Regions from separate parts of the Citrobacter sp. LST-B2 genome, predicted to be linked through region 2. Evidence: predicted binding sites of a transcription regulator. Region 2 holds the regulator's gene; each other region holds the start of a gene.
What was found. The regulator PhoB, encoded in region 2, activates phosphate uptake and scavenging genes when phosphate is short. The targets are predictions, from matches to a motif close to CTGTCATAAAACTGNCNNAT.

Region 1: the regulator PhoB is predicted to act here: its motif matches at 9,328-9,347, upstream of pstS (phosphate ABC transporter substrate-binding protein PstS).
Region 3: the regulator PhoB is predicted to act here: its motif matches at 5,342-5,361, upstream of kdgR (DNA-binding transcriptional regulator KdgR).

The regions. Positions count from the first base shown of each region.
Region 1 covers NZ_CP192598.1:5,071,274-5,082,085, reverse strand. Annotated here, with positions in the region: gene ACQ0PY_RS24425 (flavocytochrome c) at 1-267, opposite strand, end outside; gene ACQ0PY_RS24420 (HAL/PAL/TAL family ammonia-lyase) at 273-1,979, opposite strand; gene adeP (adenine permease AdeP) at 2,285-3,622, opposite strand; gene yieH (6-phosphogluconate phosphatase) at 3,789-4,454, shown strand; gene phoU (phosphate signaling complex protein PhoU) at 4,537-5,262, opposite strand; gene pstB (phosphate ABC transporter ATP-binding protein PstB) at 5,287-6,060, opposite strand; gene pstA (phosphate ABC transporter permease PstA) at 6,158-7,048, opposite strand; gene pstC (phosphate ABC transporter permease PstC) at 7,048-8,007, opposite strand; gene pstS (phosphate ABC transporter substrate-binding protein PstS) at 8,200-9,240, opposite strand; gene glmS (glutamine--fructose-6-phosphate transaminase (isomerizing)) at 9,561-10,812, opposite strand, start outside.
Region 2 covers NZ_CP192598.1:1,235,846-1,246,657, forward strand. Annotated here, with positions in the region: gene aroL (shikimate kinase AroL) at 1-36, shown strand, start outside; gene yaiA (protein YaiA) at 62-253, shown strand; gene ACQ0PY_RS05850 (AroM family protein) at 507-1,184, shown strand; gene ppnP (pyrimidine/purine nucleoside phosphorylase) at 1,255-1,539, shown strand; gene rdgC (recombination-associated protein RdgC) at 1,577-2,488, opposite strand; gene mak (fructokinase) at 2,614-3,522, shown strand; gene sbcC (exonuclease subunit SbcC) at 3,562-6,705, opposite strand; gene sbcD (exonuclease subunit SbcD) at 6,702-7,904, opposite strand; gene phoB (phosphate response regulator transcription factor PhoB) at 8,101-8,790, shown strand; gene phoR (phosphate regulon sensor histidine kinase PhoR) at 8,832-10,127, shown strand; gene brnQ (branched-chain amino acid transporter carrier protein BrnQ) at 10,534-10,812, shown strand, end outside.
Region 3 covers NZ_CP192598.1:2,818,593-2,829,404, forward strand. Annotated here, with positions in the region: gene rlmA (23S rRNA (guanine(745)-N(1))-methyltransferase) at 1-390, opposite strand, end outside; gene ftsI (peptidoglycan glycosyltransferase FtsI) at 454-2,199, opposite strand; gene cspE (transcription antiterminator/RNA stability regulator CspE) at 2,420-2,629, opposite strand; gene ACQ0PY_RS13540 (DUF2627 domain-containing protein) at 2,642-2,785, opposite strand; gene ACQ0PY_RS13545 (YebO family protein) at 3,442-3,729, opposite strand; gene mgrB (PhoP/PhoQ regulatory lipoprotein MgrB) at 3,804-3,947, opposite strand; gene ACQ0PY_RS13555 (YobH family protein) at 4,108-4,347, shown strand; gene kdgR (DNA-binding transcriptional regulator KdgR) at 4,459-5,250, opposite strand; gene ACQ0PY_RS13565 (MFS transporter) at 5,427-6,800, shown strand; gene htpX (protease HtpX) at 6,845-7,726, opposite strand; gene prc (carboxy terminal-processing peptidase) at 7,919-9,967, opposite strand; gene proQ (RNA chaperone ProQ) at 9,987-10,673, opposite strand; gene ACQ0PY_RS13585 (GAF domain-containing protein) at 10,771-10,812, opposite strand, start outside.

The sequences.
Region 1 (10,812 bases), 1.3 Mb from region 2:
CGCTGAGTTGCCACCAAAAACAGGCATCTTTTCAATCACCAGCACGCTGCGGCCAGCCTGAGCGGCTTCAAGTGCAGCAGCTAGTCCGGCAAAGCCGCTTCCGACAACGATCACATCATAGACTTTATGGTAACGAACCGACGAAGCCGGGGCGCAGTTATCCTGCGCCATCACCTTTCCAGTCAGCGCCGTAAGTGCGCCGCCGGTCGCCAGGAGGGTACTTTTCGTCAAAAAGGCTCGCCGCGACGCATTAACGGTTTTTTTCATTGTCGTCATTTGCTCCCTGCTTGCGTACTGACCAGGGAACCGGAAGGAAACGATGCGACTAACGCGGATGAATCAGCAATGTTGTCAGTAAAAATCCTATCCTGCACAACAAACGGTACTTTTTCACGATAGGCGGCAAAGAGTTTTCCAGTCATCTCACCCAACTTCAGGTCAGGATTTTTCTGTTTCCGTAGATCGACAGCCTGACTGGCGTGCAACAGTTCCAGACCATAAATGCTGCGCATATCATCCACGATTTGACTCAATCGCTTGGACGCCCGGAGATTGTTGGTGTAGGTATCCTCAATCGTTCCCGCCATCGGTTGCCCATCCAGTGATACTGGGTTAACCAAGTCGCGAATATCCGCCAGTAACGCAACCTGTGGCTTCTGAATAGCGCCGAAGGCATGTCCCTGCTGATTGGTGTCGGAAGCGAGGAAACGACTCAGTCCGGTGAAATGATCGTCAGATAAATGCAAAGTGCGCTGAACGCTGTTATGCGCCAGATGTCCCATCGCTAAAGACAGATTCTGAATCGCCAGTGCCAGAGGCAGCGGTTCAAAATTAGAGGTCGGGAAAATCGCGCCGCTGAGGGTTTCGCCATTGGCCCCTTTTGCGCTCACGAAATACTGCTCAACCTGGCTATTTTCCGCCAACGAACGATCGGCATTTACGATTACCGCGGGGTTGTCGTCCGAGCTGTTCATCTGGATTTCCAGCATTTGCCAAGCTTCATTCCATTCGCGACGCGCTTCATTAAGCACAAATACCGTCGTACGGAAAGAGAGCGGGTCCTGCAAAGGACGTCCATCCTGATGTTGCCAGAGATAAGAACCCGTGAGCACAGTTCGAATCGTTCCGGCAGTATCCTGAATGCCAGGGAAAGGTCTAACGCTTAAACTCTGGTGCAGGAATGGCGCAACGTTGCCATTTAGCGCTTCCAGCGATAAACCGAACACCGCCGGGGTGACGTTAATAATCTGTCTGGACTCCAGAAGAGCCTGCGCAGAATAAGCTGTTGATACTGCATTGGAAGAAAGAATCGACAGCGCATCTTTGCCGAGCGGTTCCAGCTTATCAATACCCGCCTGTTTCAGCGCTTTTGCCGAATCCATCTCGACGCCTTTTACGCGAACGCGCCATTCACCAATCATCACATCGCCGATATGAGAGGCAAGCGTGATATCAGCTTCACCCACAGAGCCCTGTGAGGGCACGACGGGGGTAATGTGCTTATTGAGAAACTGCTGATACATTTTGGCAACCTGCGGTTGGGCACCAGTATTTCCCGTTAACATCGTATTCAGGCGAATCACCATAGCCAGACGCACCAGTTCATCCGGCATGTCTGGACCAACGCCAGCCGCATGCGCATGCAGCGCGTTGATATTAAACTCACGAGAGGCCTGAATAACCTCCGGAGTCAGTTTTCCATGCGCATCAAACAAAGATTTATCTTTATTGAGTCCCACACCTACCGTCAGTCCGTAAACGGGAACGCCTTTTCCGGCAGCAATCATTAAAAGTTTATTGGCTTTATCGACGCGATCCATCGCAGTGGCAGCGATCTCAACCTGTTTTTCCCCCTGAGCAATGGCCCAGGCATCATCCAGTGTTAATGAATGACCATCCAGCGTCACGCTGGTGGTAGCGCTTGCGAATAGCGGAAAAAACAGAGAGATACAGAACGTCGCAATGACAGTTTTCTTCATTTCGAAACTCCTTTTAATAGAGATAAGAAACAGTAACGAAAAATGCCTGTGCGAAAGTTGAAATACCCCCTGCATTTACTATGGCTATTTTTGATATTTCAAAAAAACCAAAGTAAAAACATTTCAATCTGTTAACAGATAATTCACCAGAAGAAACCACAACTCGCTAAAACATGGTCATAAATTACAGAGATTATTTATTCGCAGAGAGATAATTTTCAAGCTTGATATTTTGGGACAGGAATAAAAGACTATCAGACAGGAAATGCTTCAGCCTTGATAACAAAGCTGAAGCATGTTCTACATTAGTGCGCGTCGATAAACACAATCTTCAGCACAAACAGCAGCGCTACAACGACCACGCACGGGCTCAGCTCACGCAGACGACCGGTACCGATTTTCATCACACAGTAAGAGATAAAGCCCAGCGCGATCCCTTCGGTAATGGAGAAGCTGAACGGCATCATCACGGCAGTGATAAACGCCGGTACAGATTCAGTGAGATCGTCCCACTTCACGCGCGCCAGACTGGACGTCATTAACACACCGACGTAAATCAGCGCGCCTGCAGCCGCATAGCCCGGCACCATCCCCGCCAGCGGTGACAGGAAGATCACCAGCAGGAACAGCAGACCAACCACCACCGCGGTCAGGCCAGTACGCCCCCCAACAGAAACGCCGGAAGAGGACTCGATATAAGCAGTGACGGAAGACGTACCGATAAATGCCCCGGTCACAGAGGAGACGCTATCGACAAACAGCGCCTGCTTCATGCGCGGAAATTTCCCTTTTTCATCCGCCAGACCGGCTTTATCAGTTACGCCGATCAATGTGCCGGAGGAGTCAAACAGGTTAACCAGCATGAAAGAGAAAATCACCCCAGCCAGACCAATGTTAAACGACCCCGCCAGATCGACATGCCCAATCACCGACGAGACGCTCGGCGGCGCAGAGACAATGCCGTTATAGTGCACATCACCCAGCATCCAGCCCAACAGCGTAGTGACGATGATGGATACCAGCACGGCGGCGTGAATATTACGTGACGCCAGGATAGCGATGATAAAGAAACCGAGCACGCCCAGCAGGACGCTATGGGAGGTCAGATTACCAATGCTGACCAGCGTTTCCGGATTCGCAACGATGACACCCGCGTTTTTAAGCCCCATCATGCCGATGAATAGACCGATACCGCTGGTGATCCCCACGCGCAGACTGACCGGGATATTGGCAATCATCCAGTAACGCACGCGGAAAATAGTCAGCAGCAGCAGACCGACGGCGCCCCAGAAAATCGCCCCCATACCGACCTGCCACGACAGGCCCATCGCGCCAACCACAACGAAGGCAAAGAACGCATTCAGCCCCATCGCAGGCGCCAGTGCCACCGGCAGGTTAGCGAACAGCCCCATCAGAATGCTGCCGAACGCGGCAATCAGACAGGTGGTCACGAAGACGGCGCTGGTGTCCATGCCAGCAACGCCCAGAATTTGCGGGTTAACAAAAACGATGTAAACCATCGTCAGGAAGGTGGTAAAACCGGCGATCACTTCGGTTCGTGCCGTTGTGCCATGTTCGCGCAGTTTGAACACGCGTTCCAGCATCCCCTGACCAGACGTCTGGGTTGTGTGTTGTTGACTCATTATCAATTTCCAAACAAGGAGGGAAAATTCGTCGCTATCCTATACCAAAATGCGACAATAGGGGGTGATTGTGTGAGGTTTTTTTCATTGAATTTGCTTATACGGCAACGATTGCGTTGCACAATCAGGCAGTACGTAAACGTTAAACTTGTGAAAAGGGAAAGGCATGTCCGGAATTGAAGCGGTATTTTTTGACTGTGACGGTACGCTGGTCGACAGTGAAGTGATCTGTTCCCGCGCGTACGTCGCAATGTTCCAGGAATTCGGTATCACCCTCGATCTCGAAGAAACTTTTAAACGCTTTAAGGGCGTAAAACTCTACGAAATCATTGATATCATTAACGAGGAGCATGGGGTGACGTTGGCCAAAGCCGACTTAGAACCCGTCTACCGCGCCGAGGTCGCACGCCTGTTCGACTCGGAACTGGAAGTGATCCCTGGTGCGAATACCCTGCTGGACAGCATGACAGTGCCGATGTGCGTGGTTTCTAACGGTCCGGTCAGCAAAATGCAACACTCGCTGGGTAAACTGGGCATGCTGCATCATTTTCCGGACAAACTGTACAGCGGCTACGATATTCAACGCTGGAAGCCCGATCCGGCGCTGATGTTCCACGCAGCAAAAGCGATGAACGTCAACGCACAGAACTGCATTCTGGTCGATGACTCTTCCGCTGGCGCGCAGTCGGGGATTGATGCGGGAATGGAAGTGTTCTACTTCTGTGCCGATCCGCACAACAAGCCTATCGAACATCCCAAAGTGACGACTTTTACCGATTTGGCACAGTTGCCAGCGTTGTGGAAAGCACGCGGCTGGAATATTACCCGGTAATTTTTGTAGGCCCGGTAAGCTTGCGCCACCGGGCAATTGCCGGATGGCGCTAACGCTTATCCGGCCTATTTTCTACGTTTTATCACTCTTTTGGATCTTTACCCGCCAGCAGCTTATCCAGTTCATCACCGCCTACGTGACGGAAATCCTGGCCCTTCACGAAGTAGAAGATGTATTCGCAGATATTCTGGCAGCGGTCGCCGATACGCTCGATAGAGCGTGCACAGAATAACGCAGTCAGTACACTGGGAATCGTACGCGAATCTTCCATCATATAGGTCATCAGCTGACGCACAATCCCTTCGTATTCCTGGTCCACTTTCTTGTCTTCACGGTAGATACGCACTGCTTCATCCAGATCCATCCGCGCAAACGCATCCAGCACGTCGTGCAGCATCTGTATGGTGTGACGCCCCAGTGACTCCAGGCTCACCAGCAGCGGCTGATGCTGCTGGGAGAACTTCTCCAGCGCGGTACGACAGATTTTATCCGCCACGTCGCCAATACGTTCCAGTTCGGCGATGGTTTTGATGATCGCCATCACCAGACGCAGATCGCTCGCCGTCGGCTGGCGCTTGGCGATGATGCGAACACAGGCTTCATCAATCGCCACTTCCATCATATTGACGTGCTTATCGCCATCAACAACGCGTTTCGCCAGCTCGCTGTCCTGATTGTGCATCGCGGTGATGGCATCAGAAAGCTGCTGCTCGACCATGCCGCCCATCGTCATTACCTGAGTGCGGATACTTTCCAGTTCGGCGTTGAACTGACCTGAAATGTGTTTATTAAGGTTTAAATTGTCCATCATTTCTCCAGATGCCCGGGCATATCAACCGTAGCGGCCAGTAATGTAATCTTCGGTTTGTTTCTTCGCGGGCTTGGTGAACAGGTCGTCCGTGTTGCTGAACTCAATCAACTCGCCCAGGTACATAAACGCCGTATGATCGGAACAACGCGCAGCCTGCTGCATGTTGTGGGTCACGATCACCACGGTGTAATCCTGTTTCAGCTCGGTAATCAGCTCTTCGATACGACCGGTTGAGATCGGATCCAGTGCTGAGCACGGCTCATCCAACAGCAAGACTTCCGGGCGAATGGCGATACCTCGCGCGATGCACAGACGCTGCTGCTGACCACCGGAGAGAGAATATCCGCTCTGGTGCAATTTATCTTTGGTTTCATTCCATAGTGCGGCCTTGGTCAACGCCCACTGCACACGCTCGTCCATATCCGCCCGGGACAGCTTCTCAAACAGACGCACGCCAAAGGCGATGTTGTCGTAGATAGACATCGGGAACGGCGTCGGCTTCTGGAACACCATCCCGACTTTGGCACGCAGCAGGGCGATATCCTGGGTATTGGTGAGAATATTGTCACCATCGAGCAGAATTTCACCTTCCGCACGCTGTTCCGGGTAGAGTTCAAACATCTTGTTGAACGTACGCAACAGCGTCGATTTACCGCAGCCAGAAGGCCCGATGAATGCCGTTACCTGGTTCTTTGCAATATCCAGGTTGATGTTCTTCAGGGCATGGAATTTGCCGTAGTAGAAGTTCAAATCACGAACCTGAATCTTACCCGGAGCAGTATCAACCATACTCATTTTACTCTTTTCCTTATCATGCCTGATGGCGCTTCGCTTATCAGGCCTACAACAAATAGGTTCAACCGTAGGCCGCACGCCGCCATCCGGCAACGTGTTAACCGTGTTTACTCTTGGCGAAAATTACGCGCGCCAGAATGTTCAGCAGCAATACGCACAGCGTGATAATCAGCACCCCGGCCCACGCCAGTTGCTGCCATTCCGCAAACGGGCTCATCGCAAATTTAAAGATGGTGACCGGCAGGTTGGCGATCGGCTGCATCATGTCGGTACTCCAGAACTGATTGGAGAGCGCGGTAAACAGCAGCGGAGCGGTTTCACCTGCGATACGCGCAATCGCCAGCAGGATACCGGTCATGATCCCGGAGACAGACGCTTTCAGCGTAATCGCGGAGATCATTTTCCATTTCGGCGTCCCCAGCGCATAAGCCGCTTCACGCAGACTATCCGGCACCAGCTTCAACATGTTTTCGGTGGTTCGAATCACGATAGGCACCTGCAGCAGCGCCAGCGCAATCACGCCCGCCCAACCGGAGAAGTGCTCCATCTGCGCCACCACAATGGTGTACACGAACAGACCAACCACAATAGACGGGGCGGAAAGCAGAATGTCATTGATGAAGCGAATCACTTCCGCCAGCCAGGATTTGCGACCATATTCCGCCAGATAAATCCCGGCCATGATGCCCAGCGGTGTACCAAACACGGTTGCCCAGAGGATCAACAGACCACTGCCCGCCAGGGCGTTCGCCAGACCGCCACCCGCCGTGTTCGGCGGCGGCGTCATTTCGGTGAACAGCGCCAGCGACATCCCGTCGATACCACGGGAAATGGTGGACATCAGGATCCAGACGAGCCAGAACAGACCAAACGCCATCGTCGCCATAGAAAGCGTCAGGGCGATGCGGTTTTTCATCCGGCGCTTAGCCTGCATTTTGCGGCGGGATTCCGCCAGTTCCGCGCTGGTTTGCATTTCAAGCGTAGCCATTAGCGTGCCCCCTCGTTCTTCGCAAGGCGCAAAATCATAAACTTAGACGCTGCCAGCACGATGAAGGTAATCACGAACAGAATCAGACCCAGTTCCATCAACGCCGCAACGTGCAGGCCAGACTCCGCTTCCGCAAATTCATTCGCCAGCGCCGAGGTGATACTATTACCCGGCATATACAGCGATGCGCTGTCGAGCTGGTAGGTGTTGCCGATGATGAAGGTCACCGCCATCGTTTCACCCAGTGCTCGTCCCAGACCCAGCATGATGCCGCCAATTACCCCATTTTTGGTGAACGGCAACACGATGCGCCAGATAACCTCCCAAGTGGTACAGCCGATACCGTATGCAGACTCTTTCATCATCACCGGCGTCTGTTCAAATACATCACGCATTACAGCTGCAATGTAAGGGATGATCATGATGGCGAGGATCACGCCAGCCGCCAGAATACCGATACCAAACGCCGGGCCGGAGAACAGCGCGCCAACAAACGGAATGTTGGAAAGGATATTACCGACCGGTTCCTGAAAATAAGTGGCAAACAGTGGAGCAAAGATAAACAGGCCCCACATGCCGTAGACGATACTCGGGATAGCTGCCAGCAATTCAATCGCAATCCCCAGCGGACGACGCAGCCAGCCTGGCGCGAGTTCGGTCAGAAACAGGGCAATGCCGAAGCTCACCGGAACGGCGATCAGCAATGCGATAAAAGAGGTGACCAGCGTACCGTAGATCGGTACCAGCGCCCCGTAGATATCGTTTGGCGCGTCCCAGTCTTTGGTCCACAGGAAAGAGAAACCAAATTTCTCAATGCTGGGCCAGGAGGAGATGATCAGAGAGACAATAATGCCACCCAACATCAATAGCACAATCAGCGCAGCCAGTTTTACCAGCGCGCTGAAGATTTTGTCACCCTTTTTACCCGGTGGGTTAAAAGCAGGCTTGGTTGCAGCCATAAATCACTCTTTAAGTTTGGGCCAGGAAGCGCGCATTTTATCGCGCTTCCTGGCTAACGTAATGCCATACCCTAAATAATTCGAGTTGCAGCAAGGCGGCAAGCTTGTGAATCCCCAGGAGCATAGATTCACTATGTGACTGGGGTGAACAAACGCAGCCAACACAGCTGCGGCTCGAAGTATGACGGGTATTTAGTACAGCGCTTTACCGCTGCTGTCTTTCACATTGGTCTTCCATGCTGCACGGATCTGCTCTACCACGCTGTCCGGCAGGCTGGCGTAATCCAGGTCATTAGCCTGTTTGCCGCCATTTTTGTATGCCCAGTCGAAGAATTTCAGTACTTCAGCACCCTGCTCAGGTTTCTTCTGCTCTTTATGAATCAGAATAAAGGTGGTGGAGGTAATCGGCCACGCATCATCACCTTTCTGGTTCGTCAGATCCTGTGCGAAGGATTTACTCCAGTCAGCGCCTTTCGCGGCGTTAGCGAAGTTCTCTTCAGTCGGACTAACCGGTTTACCGTCAGCAGAAACCAGCTTGGTGTATGCCAGGTTGTTCTGCTTAGCGTAAGCGTATTCAACGTAGCCAATGGAACCTGGCAGACGCTGTACGAACGCGGCGATACCGTCGTTACCCTTACCGCCCAGACCGGTTGGCCAGTTAACGGTAGAGCCAGCGCCCACTTTGGTTTTCCACTCTTCGTTCACTTTCGCCAGATAGCTGGTGAAGACGAAGGAGGTACCAGAACCATCGGCACGACGCACAACGGCGATGTTCTGAGAAGGCAGTTTCACGCCTGGGTTCAGTTTGGTGATGGCTTCATCATCCCACTTCTTGATTTTACCCAGGTAGATGTCACCCAGCGTTTTACCATCCAGCACCAGTTCGCCAGACTTCAGACCTGGGATGTTCACCGCCAGTACCACGCCGCCAATCACGGTCGGGAACTGGAACAGGCCTTCCTGATTCAGTTTTTCGTCAGACAGCGGCGCATCAGAGGCACCGAAATCAACAGTATTCGCTGTAATTTGTTTAACACCACCGGAGGAGCCGATACCCTGGTAGTTAACTTTACTACCGGTCTCTTTCTGATAAGTATCAGCCCATTTGGCATACACCGGCGCAGGAAAAGTTGCACCTGCGCCTGTCAGACTTGCTGCTGCTAATGCAGAGAAAGCGCTCATAGATAAGGTCGCGGCGACAACAGTTGCGACAGTGGTACGCATAACTTTCATAATGTCTCCTGCAAGATTTTCGTAAATCATTGTTAAGTGGCTACGATGAGCAAAATAGGACAAACAGGTGACAGTTAAATGTACGAAATATGACAGTTTTATGACAATGAAAATTTCCGTTAAATCAGAATGATTTTTTTCCTGTTTATCATTAAGTTAACTGAAAATATGACAATAGCTTTTCAGGAAAATTTTCTTTTTGTGACACTGAAAAAAGTAGCTGAAGATGACGATTTGTCACAGTAAAACGGCGGGAAAATTGATTAAAAACAGCACAGGAATGAAAAAAAAATGCCCCGCTTTCGCAGGGCATGAGCGTTTTACTCGACGGTAACTGATTTTGCCAGGTTACGCGGCTGATCCACGTCGGTACCTTTAATCAGCGCCACGTGATAAGCCAGCAGTTGCAGCGGCACGGTATAGAAGATCGGTGCAATCACCTCTTCCACATGCGGCATCTCAATGATGTGCATATTGTCGCTGCTGGCAAAACCGGCGTCCTGATCGGCGAAGACATACAGCTGACCGCCACGGGCGCGCACTTCTTCAATGTTGGACTTCAGTTTTTCCAGCAGTTCGTTGTTTGGTGCAACAACGATAACCGGCATATCGGCATCAATCAGCGCCAGCGGGCCGTGTTTCAGCTCACCTGCCGCATAGGCTTCTGCGTGTATATAGGAGATCTCTTTCAGCTTCAACGCGCCTTCGAGAGCGATCGGATACTGATCGCCACGGCCCAGGAACAGGGCATGGTGTTTGTCAGAGAAATCTTCAGCCAACGCTTCAATGCGTTTGTCCTGAGAGAGCATTTGCTCGATACGGCTCGGCAGCGCCTGCAGGCCATGAACAATGTCATGCTCAATGGACGCATCCAGACCTTTCAGACGCGCCAGTTTCGCCACCAGCATCAGCAGAACGGTTAACTGAGTGGTAAAGGCTTTCGTCGACGCCACGCCGATTTCCGTGCCGGCATTGGTCATCATCGCCAAATCCGATTCACGTACCAGAGAAGACCCCGGAACGTTACAGATGGCGAGTGAACCCAGATAGCCCAGTTCTTTCGACAAACGCAGGCCTGCCAGCGTATCCGCCGTTTCACCCGACTGAGACAGCGTGATCATCAGGCTATTACGGCGTACTGCTGATTTGCGGTAGCGGAATTCAGAAGCGATTTCGACGTCGCACGGAATACCGGCCAAAGATTCAAACCAGTAGCGAGAAACCATCCCGGAGTTGTAAGACGTGCCACACGCGATGATCTGGATATGCTCAACCTGAGACAACAGCTCGTTAGCTTTTGGCCCAAGTTCGCTTAAATCCACTTCGCCGTGGCTGATGCGCCCGGTCAGAGTGTTTTTAATCGCATTCGGTTGTTCGTAAATCTCTTTCTGCATGTAGTGGCGATAGATACCTTTATCACCCGCGTCATATTGCAGATTAGATTCGATATCCTGACGCTTCACGTCCGCGCCCGTTTTATCAAAAATCGCGACGGAACGGCGAGTCACTTCCGCAATATCGCCTTCTTCCAGGAAGATAAAGCGACGGGTCACCGGCAGCAGCGCCAACTGA
Region 2 (10,812 bases):
CGCGCGCGCTGCAGGCAAGGCGGGGTCTATACTTAAACTTCATTCGACAGAAGGAAGCACTATGCCAACCAAACCGCCATATCCACGCGAAGCGTATATTGTCACCATTGAGAAAGGGACGCCGGGACAGACGGTCACCTGGTACCAGTTGCGCGCCGATCACCCGAAACCGGATTCGTTAATCAGCGAGCATCCCAGCGCGCAGGAAGCGATGGATGCGAAAGCCCGTTACGAAGATCCTGATAAAACCTGACGACTGAACGGCTCGGAATGGAATCTGAGCGAGTGTAAACCCAACCTGCATCACATTTTTCGCCGATGAATCGTTGTACCTGAAAACTAACATCAAACAATAACAACCTATTACTGGAATGATCTGGAATCTTTACACAGCGATTTGCGCTGCGCCTGCTACGCTTTTTTGCATTTGCAAAAGGTAAGTGTCGGCAGTGGTGCAGCGCATTTGCCCGGGAATAAACGACGAAGTAAAAAAGAAGGTGGAAAAAATGAGTGCGTCGTTGGCTATCCTCACAATCGGTGTTGTACCCATGAGTGAAGTCTTACCGCTTCTGACTGAGTACATCGACGAACAACATATCACCCATCACAGCTTGCTCGGAAAAATGAGTCGTGATGACGTCCTGGCGGAATATGCGCTGGAGTCCGACGAAGACCCGCTGTTAACCCTGCTTAACGATAATGAACTGGCTTATGTTTCGCGGCAGAAAGTAGAACGCGATCTGCAAAGCGTCATCGAAGTGCTGGATAACCAGGGCTACGACGTCATTTTACTGATGAGCACCGTGTCGATTGCCAGCATGACCGCCCGTAACAGCATTCTGCTTGAGCCGCTGCGTATTATTCCACCGCTGGTGGCCTCAATTGTCGATGGCCATCAGGTGGGGGTGATTGTGCCGGTTGAAGATCTGATGGCCGATCAAGCGGAAAAATGGCAGGTTTTACAGTCGCCGCCGCTGTTCTCGCTGGCGAATCCGGTTCACGGCAGTACCCAGCAGTTGATTGAAGCCGGTAAAGACCTGCTGGAACAAGGGGCGGATGTCATCATGCTGGACTCCCTGGGTTTTCATCAGCGCCACCGCGATGTCCTGCAAAAATCGCTCGATGTCCCGGTACTGCTCTCTAATGTGCTGATTGCGCGACTGGCTTCAGAATTGCTGGTTTAATTTTGCGTGACAGGCCAAAGGGCTGCCCCCTATATTGGTTGTCAATTTACCAACGAGACAGGGTCCGTTTATGCTTCAAAGTAACGAATACTTTTCCGGCAAAGTAAAATCAATCGGCTTTACCAGCAGCAGTACTGGCCGTGCCAGTGTAGGCGTGATGCTGGAAGGTGAATACACCTTCGGTGCCGCAGAGCCTGAAGAGATGACGGTCGTAAGCGGCGCGTTGAATGTGTTACTGCCGGATACCACCGAATGGAAAGTGTATGCCGCAGGAGAAGTATTTAACATCCCGGGCCATAGCGAGTTTCATTTACAGGTCGCTGAACCGACCTCTTATCTTTGCCGCTATCTGTAATATTTTTTCCCTCTCCGCACGGAGAGGGAATCTTCGCTTAGCGCTGCGCTTCGCCGCCTAAACCTTCCACCAGATTCTGAATCAACGCGGCCAGTTCGCCGGTCATCAGGATAAAGTCCGCGTCGAAACGCTGGGCGAAATCTTCCCGGTCGATGTCTTCGTTTTGATCGCGGAGTTCGTCGCTGAATTTCAGGCGCTTAATCGACGCGTCATCGCAGATCATAAACTGAATACGCTGCTGCCAGTCGAGCGCCAGTTTGGTCACCACTTTACCGGCTTCAATGTGTACGGCGATCTCGTCGCTCACCAGATCCTGTTTCTTTGCCCGGATCACGCCGCCGTCTTCCAGCATGGCTTTCAGTTCGGCTTCGTCGAGTAACTGGAAGCCCTGCGCCACGGTGCCGGAACGCACCCACTCGGTGAGCGTCAGCTCAATCGGATTTTCCAGCGCCAGCGGAACCACCGGCAGAGAGCCGAGGCTCTTACGCAGCAGCGCCAGCGTATCTTCCGCTTTTTTTGCGCTTGCGCAGTCCACCATGATCAATCCGTTCACGGTGTCGATCCACATCATGGTCTGACTAAAGCGGCTGAAGGCGCGCGGCAGCAGCGAATGCAGCACTTCATCCTTCAGCGAGTCTTTCTCGGTTTTCTTCAGCTTACGCGCCTGTTCGGCTTCCAGTTTGGCGATCTTCGCTTCCAGCGCCTGTTTGATCACCGGAGAGGGCAGGATCTTCTCTTCTTTACGCGCGCAAATCAAAATCTGGCCGTTGTTAGTATGCGTCAACGCATCGCTGTGCGATCCCATTGGCGGCACCCAGCCCGTTTTTGCCATATCCTGGCTACCGCAAGGGGTAAACGTCATCGAGGCTAGCTGTTTTTCCATCTCCTCGGCACGCAATGAAATATCGCGGCTAAGACGGTAAACCATTAAATTTTTGAACCACAGCATGATAATTTCCACGGCCTTGTCGTTAAATCCAGCGCGTATAGTAACGAATTGTCGGCAGGCTTGCATTGCCATTCCCTATACCTCGCTCTACTCTGTTGATATTCCCAAAAAAAGAGGAACATCGTGTGCGTATTGGTATTGATTTAGGCGGCACCAAAACGGAAGTGATCGCGCTCAGTGAGGCTGGTGAACAACTGTTCCGCCATCGTCTGCCGACGCCGCGAAATGACTATCAGCAAACCATCGAAACCATTGCCACGCTGGTGGCGATGGCGGAGCAGACCACCGGACAAACGGGGACGGTAGGGATAGGGATCCCGGGTTCCATTTCGCCTTACACCGGCGTGGTGAAGAATGCCAACTCCACGTGGCTGAACGGTCAGCCGTTTGATAAAGACCTCAGCACCCGTCTGCAGCGTGACGTTCGTCTGGCGAATGACGCGAACTGTCTGGCCGTTTCTGAGGCCGTTGATGGAGCGGCTGCCGGGGCAATGACGGTTTTTGCCGTGATTATTGGTACCGGCTGCGGCGCAGGTGTGGCGCTCAACGGTCGGGCGCACATCGGCGGCAATGGGACGGCGGGCGAATGGGGTCACAACCCTTTGCCGTGGATGGATGAGGATGAGCTTCGCTACCGTGAAGAAGTCCCCTGCTACTGCGGAAAACAGGGATGCATTGAGACGTTTATTTCCGGTACCGGGTTCGCCACCGATTACCAGCGCCTGAGCGGTAACGCCTTAAAAGGCAGTGAGATTATCCGTCTGGTGGAGGAGCAAAATGCGCTGGCCGAACTGGCGCTCAGCCGCTATGAGCTGCGGCTGGCAAAATCGCTGGCTCATGTGGTGAATATTCTTGACCCGGACGTTTTCGTTCTCGGCGGCGGAATGAGCAACATTGACCGCCTGTACAAAACGATACCGCCGCTAATTAAACGGTTTGTGTTTGGTGGTGAGTGCGAAACGCCGGTGCGCAAAGCTGTGCACGGAGATTCCAGCGGCGTGCGCGGTGCGGCGTGGCTGTGGCCGCAGGAATAGTGCCAGGAGAGGCCGGCGCTATCCGGCCTGTCGTACCTGTTATTCTACGGCAAACATTCTGTCGAGTTTGCTGTAGCCTAGTCCGTTGATTTTCTTCACCTTGATCTGCACCGGAATCCGTTCTTTCATCGCTTCTACATGGCTAATCACGCCAATGGTTTTGCCGCTGGCGTTGAGCGCATCCAGCGCATCAAGGGCGGTATCCAGCGTTTCACTGTCGAGCGTGCCGAAGCCTTCATCAAGGAACAGCGAGTCAATGCGCGTTTTGTGGCTGACCAGATCGGAGAGCGCCAGCGCCAGCGCGAGACTGACCAGGAAACTTTCGCCACCGGAAAGGGTACGGGTATCGCGTACGGCGTCGGCCTGCCAGGTATCGACCACCTCCAGTTCCAGCGCTTCACTGGCTTTACGTTGCAGTAAATAGCGACCATGCAGGCGGGTCAACTGGTTGTTCGCCAGCCAGACCAGGTTATCCAGCGTCAGCCCCTGGGCGAATTTGCGGAATTTATCCCCCTCTTTAGAGCCGATTAGCGCATTCAGGTAGCCCCAGTCCTCAACCTGTTGCATCGCGTTGTCGATTTTTTGCATCAACGTCTGCTGCTGCTGGCGATTGTCGCTGTCCTGTTTTAGCTGTTGGCGTATTTCGCCCTGACGCGTAGCGTTATCGCGTACCCGATCGTTAAGCTGCGCCACGGTTTGCTGAATATGCTCAATCGACAGCGTGGGATCCAGACCCGCTGGCGGCTGTTGCTGATGTGCCGCCAGCGCTTGCGCCGATTGTGTGGCGAGCGTCTGTGCCTGCTGAACCTGGTTTTCCAGCGACTGTTTTAGCTGTTCCAGACGCGTGACCGCCTCGTCATCCAGCAGCGCGGCAAGAAATGCCGCCTGATCGGCAAATATACTGTGCGACAGCGCGGCATCGAACTGCGCCTGCGCATCGGCAGCGCGCTGAGTTTCCTGTTTCTCCTGCTGCTGTAATGTCTGCAATTGACTGCGCAGCGACACGCATTCGTCATGAACCTGACGCCAGTTTTCCAGCGTCACGCTTGCATCATCTTCAGCGTCGGTATCAACGGCGGGCAGCGTTTCGAGTAGCGGGGTGAGCTGCGCGATGCGCGCCTGTATCGCCGTCAACTCCGTCTGCCGCTGTTGCCATGTTTGTGCCTCTGCCGCGCGCGCATCTAACCATGCCTCCTCGCGGCCTTCCTCAGGAAGTGACAACGTATAGCGGCTTAACTGTGCTGCCAGCGTCGCCTGGCGCTGGTCGATTTGCTGGCGGAACTGCGCCACCTGCTGTGCATGGGCGGTAATTTGCGCCTGTAGGTCATGGCGCTGGCTCAACTGGTAGAGTTGCTGCTCGTGTTCGTCCTGCGCCGTCAGCCAGGGCTGAATATCCTCCTGCGGCTGTAACGTGAGGTTCAGTGCACCGATCGTCGTTTGCCACTGTTGAGTGAGCGCTTGCTCTTCTTTAGCCAGCGTCTGCGCTTCGCTTTCGTCACGCTGTAGCTGCTGGTTGACTGCCTCGGACTGTCCACGCAGGGTGGCGCCTTCGTCGGCCAGCATTTTGACTTCTTTTTCCAGCGCATCGCGTCGCGCCTGATTAACACCAGGTTCGAGTGCCTGATATGCCGCGACAGCAGGATGGGTGGTGGAACCGCAAAGCGGGCAGGGCTGGCCGGACTGCAACTGCGCACGCTGGCTTTCCAGATCTTTGATCCGCGCCTCTTGCTCACAGAGTGTTTTAACATCCTGATACTGCTGATATTTATCTTTATACTGCTGGCGCTTTGCCTCCAGCAGGGTATTGAGTCGGGCCAGTTCCTGTTTGTTATGCGTTATCGTCGCCTGAAGCTGACTCAAACGCGTCAGTCGGGGAACAATCTGACCATGGAGCGAAAGCAGTTGCTGGCGCAGAGGACGCTGTTGCGCATGTTGCACTAGCGCCGCTGCGACTTCCTCTGCCGTCAGATTGAGCGTCACTGGCGGCAGCGATTCCAGCTTACGGCTATCGTTGACCTGCTGTTGCTGCCATTTTGCCAGCTGAACGTTATCGCTGGCCTGCTGAGCAAAAAGGGCGCGCCATCCTCCTGACTCGTTGCTCCATAGGCGAAAGCGATCGTGTTCGTTTAGCCACTCGCTCAGCGTCTGTTGCGTAGCGAGCAGGGCGGTGGACTGTTGCTCTGCCTGGCGTCGGATGTGGTTGCGCAGCGTAAATCTACTCTGTAAGCGAGTATTTACTTCGTTAATCTGCTGGCGAGTGCGGGAAACGGTAGCGGATTGTTCCTGGATGCGCTCCCACAATGGTCGCAACGCTCTGGCAGGCTGTGCGAGGCTGAGCGTTGCCAGCTGTGGCTGGGCGTTTTCCAGCGCTTCCTGGGCAACCTGCAGCATCTGCTGACGCTGGTTCGCGTCGGTCTGCAGTTCGTGCTGTCGCGTCAGCCAGTTCAACTGCTGCTGTCCAGTCTGCTGCTGGGCGACCAGCTGTTTTTCTTCGTCAGTGAGTGCCTGCAAACTTTCTGTCAGCGTCTGCAACGCCTCGGGGGCTAACAGCGCGACGCCGTTGGCTTGCGCCTGTAATTTTTCCAGTTCGGTGCGTGCGGTTTTGTGCTGTTCAAACACCTGTGCAGAGATCTGGCCGTAAATTTCCGTGCCGGTCAGCTCTTCCAGCAGTTCCGCACGCTCTTTCGGCTTCGCGTTGAGGAAGGCGGCGAACTGCCCCTGCGAGAGCAGCATCGAACGGGTAAATCGACCATAATCCAGACCGGTCAGTTCCGCCGTCATCTCCAGTTTGTCTTTCACTTTGTCGGCAAGGATTTTCCCGTCGGCACAGCGCGCCAGTTCAACGCGCGGAACCTGTAAATTACCGTCGGGCTGGTTGCGCGCCCGGTTCTGGCTCCAGAACGCACGATACGCTTCGCCTTTGACTTCAAACTCCACTTCCGCCAGACATTCCGCCGTATCGCGGGTCATCAGATCGTTCTGCGATTGCGACACGGTATTCAGGCGTGGCGTCTCGTGGTACAGCGCCAGGCAAATCGCGTCGAGCAGAGTGGTTTTACCCGCCCCCGTAGGCCCAGTAATGGCAAACAGGCCATTGCTGGCAAAGGGCTCCACCGTGAAATCGACCTTCCATTCCCCTTTCAGCGAATTGAGGTTTTTCAGGCGCAGACTGAGAATCTTCATGCCTCATGCTCCCCGGACAGTGTCTGTAGTGTGCGGTGAAAAAGTGCTGTCAGGCGTTCGCACTGCGGCGGCTCAAGTTCTTCCAGCGCCAGACGGCGAGTAAATACCTCATCCACGCTCAGCTCGCTCAGCGTTTCCCGGCGTTCGTTACACAACATGCGTTCGCGCTGCTCCCGACTGCGTCGGACTAACAGTACCTCAACGGGCAGCGTTTCCGTCAGCGTCTGAATTTTCCGCTGCATATCATGCAGGTATTCATCGGTGGTGATTTCGATATCCAGCCAGACCGGGGGGGCCGGAGGGCTGTCACGCCACTGCTCCAGCTGTTCGGTAATGGCGGCGAAATCGCCTTTTAATATTGCCAGCGGTTGCGTAACCGGAACGATGAGTTCCTCAACGCCGGCTAACGCGCCGTCCTGGAAGTCCACCCGATGCACGTATTTGCTTTTGCCGCATTCGTCAAAGCTCAGCGCGATGGGCGAGCCGCAGTAGCGGATGTGCTCCGTACCGCCAATTTTCTGCGCCCGGTGGATGTGGCCCAGCGCGATATAATCGGCAGGCGGGAAGTTCTGCGCCGGGAAAGCATCCAGCGTACCAATATAAATGTCACGCACAGCGTCACTTTTGCTGGCGCCAACGGTGGTCAGGTGGCCGGTGGCGATAATCGGCAGGGCGAGATCGCCACGTAACGCGCAGGCGGCCTCGTATTGCTGCTGATAATAGTCGGTGATGGCACCCAGCAGATGCTGCTGTTTTTCCTGACCGGAGAGTCCCGCCTGACTGCTGACAATGTCGCGCGGGCGTAAAAACGGCACCGGGCACAGCACCGCGCCGGGCTGACCGTCGCGACGATGCAGGAGCTGCGGCGCGTGACCGGCGCTGGCCACCACCGTGGTATTGAGAAACGCCAGAATCTCACGGGATTCATTCAGCGTGGCGACGGAATCATGGTTTCCCGCTAATACCACCAGATGACAGCCCGTTTGCTGTAGGTTGACCACAAAACGGTTATAGAGCTCGCGGGCATAGCTTGGTGGTGAGCCGGTATCGAAAATATCGCCTGCCACGATGATCGCGTCCACCTGCTGCTCAACCGCCGTTTCCAGCAGCCAGTCAAGAAAAGCCTGATGTTCAGCGGCACGGCTTTTACTGTAGAAATTTTGTCCCAGATGCCAGTCAGAGGTGTGAAGGATGCGCATAACGGTTCCATGGCAAAAAAGCATAAAGGGGATTATAACCATTCGGGAGCTGTAATATCTCGTTTCTCGGGTGTCATAAATCAACAACCTAAGGTTAACGTCAGCATACATTTTCATAAATCTGTCATAAAACTGACGCATAATGGCGCCGCATTAAGACAGATGATGATAAGCAACTTATATAACAGGGCAAATCATGGCGAGACGTATTCTGGTCGTAGAAGATGAAGCTCCAATTCGCGAAATGGTCTGTTTCGTGCTTGAGCAAAATGGCTTTCAACCCGTTGAAGCTGAAGATTATGACAGTGCGGTGAACCAGCTTAATGAACCCTGGCCGGATTTGATCCTCCTTGACTGGATGTTGCCCGGCGGTTCTGGTCTACAGTTTATTAAACACCTCAAGCGTGAAGCGATGACCCGGGATATTCCGGTCATGATGTTGACCGCCAGAGGGGAAGAAGAGGATCGCGTACGCGGCCTGGAAACCGGTGCGGATGATTACATTACCAAACCGTTCTCACCGAAAGAGCTGGTTGCCCGTATCAAAGCGGTGATGCGTAGGATCTCGCCGATGGCGGTGGAAGAGGTCATTGAGATGCAGGGGTTAAGCCTGGATCCCACATCGCACCGCGTGATGACCGGCGACAACCCACTCGACATGGGGCCGACAGAATTTAAACTCCTGCATTTCTTTATGACGCATCCCGAGCGGGTTTACAGCCGTGAACAACTGCTGAATCACGTCTGGGGCACCAATGTCTACGTTGAGGATCGCACGGTTGATGTGCATATTCGCCGTCTGCGTAAGGCGCTGGAAGCCAGCGGCCACGATCGGATGGTGCAGACGGTTCGCGGGACAGGGTATCGTTTTTCGACCCGTTTCTGAAAGGCAAGAACAAGAGCCTGGCTCTGAAGGGAGAGTGACCCGTGCTGGAACGGCTGTCATGGAAAAGGTTGGTGCTGGAACTGATACTTTGCTGTATCCCGGCCTTCATCCTAAGTGCATTTTTTGGTTACCTGCCGTGGTTTTTACTGGCATCGGTAACAGGACTGCTTATCTGGCATTTCTGGAATTTATTACGTCTCTCATGGTGGCTGTGGGTCGACAGAAGCATGACGCCGCCGCCGGGACGAGGCAGTTGGGAACCGCTGCTGTACGGTTTGCATCAGATGCAACTGCGCAATAAAAAGCGTCGTCGCGAGCTGGGCAATCTGATTAAACGCTTTCGCAGCGGGGCGGAGTCGCTGCCCGATGCGGTGGTATTGACCACCGAAGAGGGGGGGATCTTCTGGTGTAACGGTCTGGCGCAACAGGTGCTGGGCTTACGCTGGCCGGACGATAGCGGACAGAACATCCTTAACCTGCTGCGCTACCCGGAGTTTACGCAGTACCTCAAGCAGCGGGACTTCAGTCGACCGCTGAATCTGGTGCTTAATACTGGGCGACATCTGGAAATTCGCGTTATGCCGTATACCGATAAGCAACTGCTTATGGTGGCGCGCGACATGACCCAGATGCACCAGCTCGAAGGCGCAAGACGTAATTTCTTCGCCAACGTGAGCCACGAGCTGCGTACCCCGCTTACGGTGTTGCAGGGCTATCTTGAAATGATGCACGAGCAGACGCTGGAAGGGGCAACGCGCGAAAAAGCGCTGTTAACGATGCGCGACCAGACCTCGCGCATGGAAGGACTGGTAAAACAGTTGCTCACGCTGTCGAAAATTGAAGCCGCACCGACGCTTTTGCTCAATGAACAGGTCGATGTGCCGATGATATTGCGCATGGTCGAACGCGAGGCGCAGACGCTCAGTCAGCAGAAGCACACTTTTAGCTTTGAGGTGGATAACCAGCTGAAAGTGCTGGGGAATGAAGAACAACTGCGTAGCGCGATGTCCAACCTGGTGTATAACGCGGTGAACCATACGCCAGCGGGAACCCATATCACCGTCCGCTGGCAGACGGTACCGTACGGCGCGGAGTTTAGCGTGGAGGATAACGGACCGGGCATTGCGCCGGAACATATCCCGCGGTTAACGGAGCGATTTTATCGCGTTGATAAAGCGCGTTCGCGGCAAACGGGCGGCAGTGGACTGGGGCTGGCTATCGTCAAACACGCGGTGAATCATCATGAAAGTCGCCTGATGATCGACAGTCAACTGGGTAAAGGGACGCGCTTTAGTTTTGTGCTGCCGGAACGATTAATTGCCAAAAAAAGTGCTTAAAGTGCAATCGTAAGGTTTTCTTTCCATAAGCCAGCCAATGCTGGCTTATTTTCTTTGCGGCTAAGATAAGTCTGCTGAATTTATCAACGTCTGGTTGTTTTTTGTTCGCATGATAAGCCATGACTTTTTCTGTAGTATGGTGTTTTACACTGGTATGAGATTTGATATCACTATAATCTTCCGGTTTTTGGATCCCTCCTTGCTTTAAAACGTTATAAGCGTTTAAATTGCGCCCCAGATGCTGTCAGACTGACTGTATTCAGGCGGTAAATCGAAAAACTATTCTCTGCTTTCCAGGTTATGGGAGATATCCCTCTGGAATAGCTTAAAAAAACCGCTGTTTCTTCCCGCTGGGAAAGACACTACGTTAATTTAATCAACACCACATCCACAGGCCGTAAGCTTTATGACCCATCAGTTAAAATCGCGCGATATTATTGCGCTGGGCTTTATGACTTTTGCGCTGTTCGTCGGCGCAGGGAACATCATCTTTCCTCCAATGGTTGGTTTGCAGGCAGGCGAAAACGTCTGGATGGCGGCATTCGGTTTTCTGATCACCGCTGTTGGGCTACCGGTGCTGACCGTTATCGCGCTGGCGAAAGTCGGTGGTGGTGTTGATAGTCTGAGTACCCCTATCGGTAAAGTCGCTGGCGTTTTGTTGGCGACTGTCTGCTATCTGGCCGTC
Region 3 (10,812 bases), 1.6 Mb from region 2:
CGGATATCGTCTGGCCGCCGCTTTAATAGCCACTTTCGCCACGTCCAGTCCATAGGTGGTCACCGTCGGCAACGCATCGGCAAAGGCATGAGTGTAATACCCTTCCCCACAGCCGATATCAAGAATCGAGGTTGCCGACGCGTCGAGACGCGCGGAAAGCTGCTCAACAATAGCATCACGCAAGGGTTGATAATGTCCGGCATCCAGAAACGCACGCCGTGCCTGCATCATCTCCGCGCTGTCGCCCGGATCGCGTGAACGCTTATGCTGTACCGGCAACAGGTTAACGTATCCCTCTTTTGCCACATCAAACTGATGCCGCTGCGGACAGATAAAACTGTTATTAACGTGCGCAAGGGGCTGGTGACAAAGTGGACAGGAAAACGACATAACAACTCCGGCAGGTAAATTCAGGGCGCAAGTGTAACGCGATTTACGCCCCGGGAGAATCACTTAGCGCGTGGAGTGTGTCGGCGAATTGCTCTGCATCACCAGCAAATGGCTGGAGTCGGCGGGCATCCCATCCGGTTTGACGTTTTCCAGTCGCAGCACATCGCCCATTATCTGGCTGAAAACCGGTGCCGACACCGCGCCACCGTAGTAGGCCCCGTTCTGCGGATCGTTGATCACTACCACCAGCGCAAACTTCGGGTTGCTTGCCGGTGCCACCCCTGCGGTGTAAGCCACATATTTATCAATGTATTTACCGTCAGCGCCGATCTTCTTCGCCGTCCCGGTTTTAACCGCCACGCGATAATCCCGGACCGCCGCCTTCGTCCCACCGCCCCCCGGCAGGGCGACGCTTTCCATCATGTGCGCCACCTGTCTGACCAGCGCTTCCGACATGACACGCTTGCCGATAACGGGCGGGTCGATGCGCGTGATAGAGAGTGGTCGGTACAGGCCAAAACTGCCAATCGTGGCATAGACGTGCGCCAGTTGCAGCGGCGTCACCATCAGGCCGTAGCCAAAGGCAAAGGTCGCGCGATCCAGATCGCTCCAGTAACGACGTTGCGGCATCACCCCCTGGCTCTCACCGGTGAGTCCCAGCCCCGTGGGTTGACCAAAGCCAAAGCGGCGATAGGTATCGACGACACGCTGGACGGGCATTGCTAATGAAAGATGCGAAACCCCGGTGTCACTCGATTTTTGCAAAATGCCGGTCAGCGTCAGTTCCGGATAAAAGCCCACATCGCGAATCCGATGCCCGTCGAGGTAAAACGGATGCGTGTCGATCACGCTATCAGGCTGGACAATCCCTTGCTCAAGCGCCGTCATGATAACCAGCGGTTTCACCGTCGAGCCCGGCTCGAAAGTATCGCTAATCGCACGATTGCGAAAATCATCAAGCACCGCACCATCACGATTGTTCGGGTTAAAATCGGGGAAGCTGGCCATCGCCAGGATCTCGCCAGTGGCAACGTTCACCAGCACGGCGGCGCCGGATTCCGCTTTGTTCCAGCTAACCGCATTGTCCAGCGCATCCTCGGTGACGGTCTGCAGCCGCTCATCAATGCTGAGTTGTAGTTCATGCGCCGGCACAGGATTAACTTCCGTGATGTTTTCAATCACGTGACCGAATTTATCTTTGCGGACCAGGCGGCAGCCCGGCTTTCCGATTAACTGTGCGTTAAAACTTTTCTCAACCCCTTCAATGCCCTGCCCGTCGATATTGGTGAAACCAATCAGATTCGCCGCGACATGTCCTGCCGGATAAAAGCGCCGGGACTCTTCGCGCAAATTGATGCCGGGCAGGTTCAGCTTATCGATCCACTGCGCCTGTTGAGGAGAGACCTGACGCGCAAGATAGATAAACCTTGCCGACGGATCGTGGTTAACGCGCGCCGCCAGGTTCGTGAGTGAAAGATGTAGCGTGTTGGCCAGCGCCTGCCAGCGTTCGTTGTCGCCTACGCCTCCTTTGCTCAATAACGTGTGGGGGTCAGCCCACACCGCATTCACCGGTACGCTGACCGCCAATGGTCGCCCCTGCCGATCGGTGATCATTCCACGCGGCGATGCCGTGGTGACTTCACGCAATGAGCGCATATCTTCTTGTTTGACCAGACGGTCGGGCTCAACAATCTGCAACCAGGCAACGCGCCCTAGCAACAGTCCCAGGCTCAGCAATATGGCGATACAAAGCAGCGCAAAACGCAGCGGTGTGAAACTTCGCACCGTACCATCATTTTTCTTTTTCACCTGTTCTCCGGCAAACATGATATTCAGGTGACTGATTTAACGGGAATAACGGCGGGAAAGCGGTGAAAACTATGCTAATAACATCACGGCTTTGCAACAAAGCGCTAACGGAGGAGGCATTCAGACATACTTTGAAGGAAGATGAATGAAAAAGCCCCGCATCAGCGAGGCTTTAAATCTGAGGTTGATGCGCAGATGCGCTTCAAATCAGTGGTGTCGATCAGATAGCTGTTACGTTAACAGCAGCCGGACCTTTCTGGCCGTCCTGAATTTCGAACTCAACGTTCTGGCCTTCAGCCAGAGTTTTGAAGCCATTACCCTGGATAGCGGAGAAGTGTACGAACACGTCTTTGCTGCCATCAGCCGGAGTAATAAAGCCAAAACCTTTAGACTCGTTGAACCACTTAACTTGACCTTTAATCTTTGCCATTTGCAAAATTCCTTAGAGTGTTTTCTTCGCCCGCAGGCATAACATAGATAAAACTGAGACATTACTGCTTGAGGCACTAATATAAGGCTCGGCAGAGAAGCGGTATTCAACGACAACGTGTTTACTCAGGACTTCTTTACTGAAAATGCCACACATAAACAGAACTGTACCTCGTTTAACCCAAAACGTGTTATCACATACAACGTTAATTATGGCAAGCCATTTTTAAACGTGTCTCGATCGGTCGCACAAATCTCGCCAGTCGATACAGAGTATCTGCACAGTTATGCGTCAATCCTCAAGCCGATATATTCCCGCGCGCTCGCTGAGCCCTTACCAGACCCGCAGCGCGGCGGGATCTTTTCAACCATAGCTCAATAATTTCGCGACTTCCAGATCGTTGCGATGTCAAAACGTAGCAATCTGCGGTTATCACAAATTCTGCTTTGTTATGCATAATTTGTTTCAACGCAAAATGGCCCGATATCATAATAACGCCACATTTCGCTCCATCTTGATATCTACTGTTCTTATGCACTCATTTAATGAAAGAATGATGACAATGCACAAAAATAGTGAAAGAAACGTTTCGCTTATTATAAAGCCGATCATTCTCACAAAACGGGGAAGATCACATTATTAACGTATGGAAAAATATAATTACGTGTGTGCTGGCAATAACTCGCACAATGACACAAGAAGGAACGGATATAGCGAAGCGGCATGCGACTGCACTAATAGGGTGCAGGATAACAAACCAGGAAGGAAAGACTGGCGAGACGCCAGCCCCTTCGCTTCCTGTTACACGAGGATTAACGTTCTGCGACCAGACGGATGATATCCTCATCCTCTTGCGGGTCATTAGCCTTAGGCGATGCCTCTGCCACTTTTTCCGGCTCGTTCGCTTCACAGAGACGACGCAATAGTGCATTTTGTCGCTTCTGCTGGTCTAACAACGCTTCAAGCAGCTCAATCTGCTCATTGGTTCGCGAGCTCGCACGGTTGATAAAGAACCACAGCACCAGCCCAACAACCAGAACCCCCACCGATACAATCAACGACGCAAAATTAAGCACGCCGGAATTCAGGACTTCGTTCATTTCACCACCTCAATGTAGACGCGCCATTTTACCACCGCGCCACAGGAAGGAAATCAACGGATGAAAAAATGATCTCACCAGGGGATAAATTTATTGATGGCGCAAATTCCGCTGAAAAATTGTACATCCTGGTCACACATGATGTTGAACACCTGGGCCCACAGCAGCAGACACACAAGCACTACCACCACCAGAATTATCCATCGAAACTTTTTCACTCCACTCTCCGCATCAACATCTTATGCCACCAAATTATCATGCGTATCTTAAACCAGGACTAACTACAGCAGACATTCGCGATTTTTTAAGAATCATTTACTTGTATCAATGAGCGTAAGCGCTAAGCTCAATCTAACTTATAGAAGAAAAGAGGTCATAATGCGTTTGATTATTCGCGCTATCGTGTTGTTTGCGCTTGTATGGATTGGATTATTACTCAGTGGGTATGGTGTGCTGATAGGCAGTCAGGAGAATGCTGCCGGGCTGGGGTTGCAATGCAAGTATCTCACCGCGCGAGGAACCGCCACCGCGCAATATGTTCATACCGATAGCGGTATCATCGGATTAACGGATTGTCCGATATTGCGCAAGAGTACCGTGGTCGTCGATAACGGTTAATATCCCATCGTCGTGAGTCGCGCCTGGCGTATTGCTTAAGCAGAATGTCACAGGATTAAAGCGGCCGGCGAAAATGCCGGCCGTTTCTTTACTATCGACAGCATGACATCGTCAGAACGGATAATCGTTGTAACCCATCTGCTCAGAGATTTTACGCGCCGCGGTATGCAGCATCGAAACGTAGTCATGCAGTTTTTCTTCAGAAAAACGCAGCGTGGGGAAGGAGATACTCAGCCCCGCAATCACGACGCCGAAACGATCGAATACCGGTACGCCAATGCAGCGTAAACCTTCTTCTTGTTCTTCGTTATCTTCGCCATAACCCTGTTCGCGGACTTTATCCAGCACCGGCAGCAATGCTTCCGTGGTGGTGATAGTGCGCCCGGTACTGCGCTTGTACTCAACGCCGTCCAGAATCTGCTTCACTTCGTCACGATCGCGCCAGGCCAGCAGCACTTTACCAATCGCGGTGCTGTAAAGCGGGTTGCGGCGACCCACACGCGAATACATGCGCAGGTTGTACATCGAATCAATCTTATGAATGTAGACGATGCTGTCTTCGTCCAGCGCGCCGAGGTGCACCGTCTCTTTCGTCAGACGAGAGAGTTCACGCATCTGGATGTCCGCACTGCGGATAAGGTCAACATTCTGTAGCGCGCGAGCGCCCAGTTCAAACAGTTTCAGCGTCAGAGAATACTTCTCGGATTCACCTTCCTGTGACACATATCCCAGTGTTTTCATGGTCTGTAAAAAGCGATAAACGGTGCTTTTTGACATCATGACGCGTTGTGATAACTCGGTAATCCCTATTTCGCGCTCTTCACCCAGCGCCTGCAGAATGCCAAAAACCTTCAGCACGGAAGATACAGAATCAGGCTGTTTATCCAGATCTGCGTTAGCCATCTATCACCTCATTACGAGTGTTTTATAAAAATCAGAACGATTTTTTATTATAATTTCATGGCCAGGCCCCCGCAATCCATCTTTGCTTACTTCGTTACAAATCTGCGATATAAAGCCTGAATATCAATGCTAAAATCACTACCCTGATCATATTCTTCGCAAAAACTATCAATCACATGAATAAATCCCAGGCCGACGGCCTGCCGCTTCCACAGCGATATGGTGCTATTTTAACCATCGTTATTGGTATTTCGATGGCCGTACTGGACGGCGCCATTGCCAACGTGGCGCTCCCCACGATAGCCACTGACTTACACGCTTCAGCCGCCAGCTCAATATGGGTCGTCAACGCCTATCAGATCGCCATTGTCGTCTCGTTACTGTCGCTGTCGTTTCTCGGCGATATGTTTGGCTATCGACGCATCTACAAATGCGGACTAGTGGTTTTTCTGCTGGCCTCACTGTTTTGCGCTCTCGCGGACTCGCTACAAATGTTGACGATGGCGCGCGTCGTTCAGGGTTTCGGCGGCGCGGCGCTGATGAGCGTCAACACGGCGTTGATTCGTCTGATTTATCCTCAGCGCCATCTGGGTCGCGGGATGGGTATCAACTCCTTTATCGTTGCCGTCTCTGCGGCCGCAGGCCCAACCATCGCGGCCGCTATCCTCTCAATTGCCTCGTGGAAATGGCTGTTTCTGATCAATGTGCCGTTAGGGATTATTGCGTTGATCCTGGCAATGCGCTTTCTGCCGCCTAATGGCTCACGCAGCAATAAACCGCGTTTTGACCTCCCCAGCGCCGTGATGAATGCGCTGACGTTTGGTCTGTTGATCACCGCACTGAGTGGTTTTGCACAGGGACAACCCATGACGCTGATCGGGGCCGAAGTGGCGGCAATGATGGTGGTGGGCTATTTCTTTATCCGTCGTCAGCTTTCATTACCGGTACCATTATTGCCGGTCGACCTGCTGCGTATTCCTCTTTTTTCACTGTCGATTGGCACCTCAATCTGCTCTTTCTGCGCGCAGATGCTGGCGATGGTCTCCCTGCCCTTCTATCTGCAAACGGTACTGGGGCGGAGTGAAGTAGAAACCGGTTTGTTGCTCACCCCCTGGCCGCTGGCAACGATGGTCATGGCGCCGCTGGCCGGGTATCTGATTGAACGCGTCCATGCCGGTTTACTGGGCGCGCTGGGCCTGCTGGTGATGGCAAGTGGACTGTTTGCCCTGGTATTACTTCCTGCCGTGCCGTCCGAACTGAATATCATCTGGCCGATGATTCTCTGCGGTGCCGGGTTTGGTTTATTTCAATCCCCCAATAACCACACGATCATCACCTCTGCGCCACGTGAACGCAGCGGCGGCGCCAGCGGCATGCTGGGCACCGCCCGTCTGTTAGGACAAAGCTCAGGTGCGGCGTTGGTTGCGCTGTTGTTGAACCAGTTCGGAGATAACGGCACGCATGTTTCTTTGCTGATGGCAGGGATTCTGGCGACCGTGGCAGCGGTGGTGAGCGGTCTACGCATCACACAGCCCCGGGCACAGGCGTAAAAAAAGCGCGTCCATGGACGCGCTTTCTCTTCTTATCGACAGGCTTACTTCAGGTATTCCCCACTGCGCAGCGCTTCGATACGTTTATCCAGCGGCGGGTGAGTCATAAACAGTTCGCTCAGCGATTTACCTTTACCATTGATACAGAAGGCCATCATGCTGGATGCTTCCTGCGGTTCGTAGCTGGTTTTCAGACGCTGCAGCGCAGCAATCATCTTTTCACGGCCGACCAGTTTGGCGGACCCCGCATCAGCGTGGAATTCACGGTGACGAGAGAACCACATGGTAATGATGCTCGCCAGAATACCGAACACCAGTTCCAGTACCATTGCGACCGCAAAGTAGATCATCGGGTTGCCATTGCTGCCTTCGCCTTCATCACGGTTACCACCGAGAAAACCAGCGGCGATCTGCGCCAGAATGCGCGAGATGAAGATAACAAAGGTGTTCACAACCCCCTGGATCAGCGTCATGGTAACCATGTCACCGTTCGCGATATGGCTAATTTCGTGAGCAATAACGGCTTCAGCTTCATCCGGGCTCATGTTTTGCAGCAGACCGGTACTGACCGCAACCAGAGAGGCATCACGGCGCGCCCCGGTAGCAAACGCGTTAATGTCCGGCGCATGGTAGATAGCGACCTGCGGCATGGCGATACCGGCCTGACGCGCCTGCGTGGCGACCGTATTCATCAACCAACGCTCTCTTTCGTTACGCGGTTGCTCGATCACTTCCCCACCGACGGAGCGTAAGGCCATCCACTTTGACATCAGCAGTGAAACGAAGGAACCACCGAAACCGAACAGCAGCGCCATAATCATCAGGCCCTGAACGCTGCTCGACTGAATCCCTGTCAGGCTCAGCACCAGCCCGAAAACGACCATGACGGCCAGGTTCGTCAACAGGAAAAGCGCGATTCGCATCATAATTTTCTTTTAACCTCAACTTAACAAAACGCACTATGCGATTACCCACATCGTATGGGTCGTACGGCTATTTTCAAGCATCAATGCCCGGTAAGTCACCAGAAAGACACAACTTTACATTTTTCTGCATCAGGCTGACGACTTCATGCGCTTGTTAAAAAAACAGGCACAATTTCTTGTGCCTGTATGAGGTTATTTCGTTGCGGTCGGTTGTACCGCGGGCTTCGCTTTCTCGAGCGTCGCCAGATCCAGCGCAATCTTCACCGTTTCATCAAGATACGGATCCGGTTCCTGGTAATCTTTTGGCAGGTCGTCCAGTTTCTTCAGAACCGGTTTTCCTTCTCGTTTAAACCGGTCATTGATTCGCGCCAGGCGCAGCGCATCATCTTCGTTATTCTCTTTTTCACGCTGTGCGTAATTCAGAGATACGATGTTGCGTTTATCCTTCATCGCATTGAAACGGGCGATATCCTTCATGATGTACTGGAACTCAGGATCCTGCGCGATACGCGCGTTATGATCTTTGAGTAATTCAGGGCCGAACGGCGTCAGATCGTCTGATTTCACATACGTTGCGGCATCGATGCTATCCCACGGCAACGCATTATCTTCAAATTTCTCACCGGTTTCGGTCTCTTCATTCCCCGTCGGCATGATGATATCCGGCGTGACGCCTTTACGCTGAGTACTGCCGCCATTCACACGATAGAACTTCTGGATCGTGTACTGAACGGAGCCCAGTGCGGGCCATTCTGGACGGAGCATCTGATCGTAAATACGATTCAGCGAACGATACTGCTGCACGGTACCTTTACCGAAAGTCGGCTCACCAACAATCAGCGCACGACCGTAATCCTGCATGGCCGCGGCGAAAATTTCCGATGCCGACGCGCTGAAGCGATCGACCAGAACCACCAGCGGGCCTTTGTAATACACAACACCATCGGTATCGCTGTCCTCACGGACTTTACCGTTGTTGTCACGAACCTGAACCACCGGACCGGAAGGAATAAACAGACCGGACAGCGAAACAGCCTCCGTCAGCGCCCCGCCGCCGTTGGTCCGCAGATCGATGACGATGCTGCTGACGTTCTGTTTTTCCAGTTTCTGCAACTGAACTTTGACATCGTCAGTCAGGCCAACGTAGAAGCCTGGGATATCCAGTACGCCGACTTTCTCTTTACCTACCGTCTTCACAGACATTTTAACGGCACGGTCTTCCAGACGGATACGCTCACGCGTCAGTGTGACAATACGGGTTTTTGTGCCTTTGCCGGCAGGCAGAACTTCAAGACGAACCTTGCTGCCTTTTGGCCCTTTGATAAGCGCAACCACATCATCCAGGCGCCAGCCGATCACATCGACCATGCTCTTACCGGTCTGACCCACACCGACAATGCGATCGCCGACGCTAATCGCCTTGCTCTTCGCCGCCGGACCGCCAGCCACCATGGAGTTAATGACCGTATAGTCATCGTCCATTTGCAGCACGGCACCAATCCCTTCAAGGGACAGGCTCATCTCGGTATTAAACTGCTCGGTATTGCGTGGCGAGAGATAGTTGGTATGCGGATCGATTTCCCGCGCAAACGCGGTCATAGCCAGTGAGAAGACATCTTCACTGTTAGTTTGCGTCAGACGACGGATCGCGGATTTATAACGACGCGTCAGCGTCTCACGAATTTCTTTATCGTCTTTGCCGGTCAGTTTCAGACTTAACTCATCGAACTTCACCTTGCCGTCCCACAGCGCATTCAGCTCAGCCTCATCTTTTGGCCAGGGTGCTTTGCTGCGATCGAGATTGAAGGTGTCAGTCCCGGTGAAGTCCATCGGACGTTCCAGCACTTTCAGTGCGTACTGAAAACGCTCGAAGCGGCGTTTTTGCGCCAGATTATAGAGATCGTAAAAAACGTCGAGCTTACCCGAACGCAATTCGTCACCCAGTTGCCCTTTCTTCTTCGCAAACTGTTCGACATCCCCCGCCAACAGCACGTTGTGGCTGTAATCGAGTAAATTCAGATAGCGGTCGAAAATTTTGGCGGAAAAGGCCGAATCGAGATCGAACTGACGGTAGTGAGAACGCGTAAAACGCGACGTGACGCGTTCACTCACCGTCGCGTGCTGGGTTTCTTCCTTAAGAACAGGAATCTGATCGGCACGCGTAATGTCGTCCACTGCGAAGGTCTGGCCTGCTATTGCAAGCAGGCCAGCTAACGCGGTAAGCCTAAAAAATGTGTTCATGCCAGGCCTGGCCTCCGTTTCAGAACACCAGGTGTTCTGCGCGTACAATCAAAGACATACCCGAATTCAGCTGTACACGGACGCCATCTTTGGTGATTTCTAATACGGTGGCATCCATCGCATCGTTACCCGCTTTCACCTTCAGAGACTGTCCAACGCTCAGCGCTGAAATATCCGAAACCGGAGTCAATTTCTCTTCACGAGGTGCGCGAGACGCTTTCGCGGCAGGTTTTTCAGCACGCGGTTTACGCTCAGTCGCTTCTTTGCGGCGTGGTGCAGGACGCGGCTTACGTTCACGACGCGGGGCGTCTTCAGTTTCCCCTGCAGCAGCGGCAGCTTCACGTTTTTTCGCTTGCTGTTCTGCACGCTGCGCCTGAACGCGAGCTTTCGCTTCTTCAAGCTGCTTACGCGCATGTTCAACGTGCTGCTCATCCAGCTCACCGCACGGGTTGCCGTCGAGATCGACACGCGTTGCGCCCGGCTTAACGCCGTACAGATAACGCCAGCTTGAAGTATAAAGACGTAAAGCGGAACGAAGTTGCGTTTTGCTGAGGTTCATTTCGCCCTCAATACGCTCTACCAGATCCTGAAAAATGCCAATTTTCAGTGGGCGCGCTTCGCCTTCCGCACTAAAACACTGCGGAAAACGCTCGGCCAAAAACGCGATGACTTCTTTACTGCTATTCAACTTAGGTTGATTTTCCATGAAATTTCCTGATTACAACGGACGTAGCCAACAAGCAGCAGGCATGAACAGGCGTCATTATAATGACGCCATCAGTAATTGCTACGTTATCCGTTGATTATCCTGCGACGCTCGCAAAGAATTTTTTGTAATCCGTCAT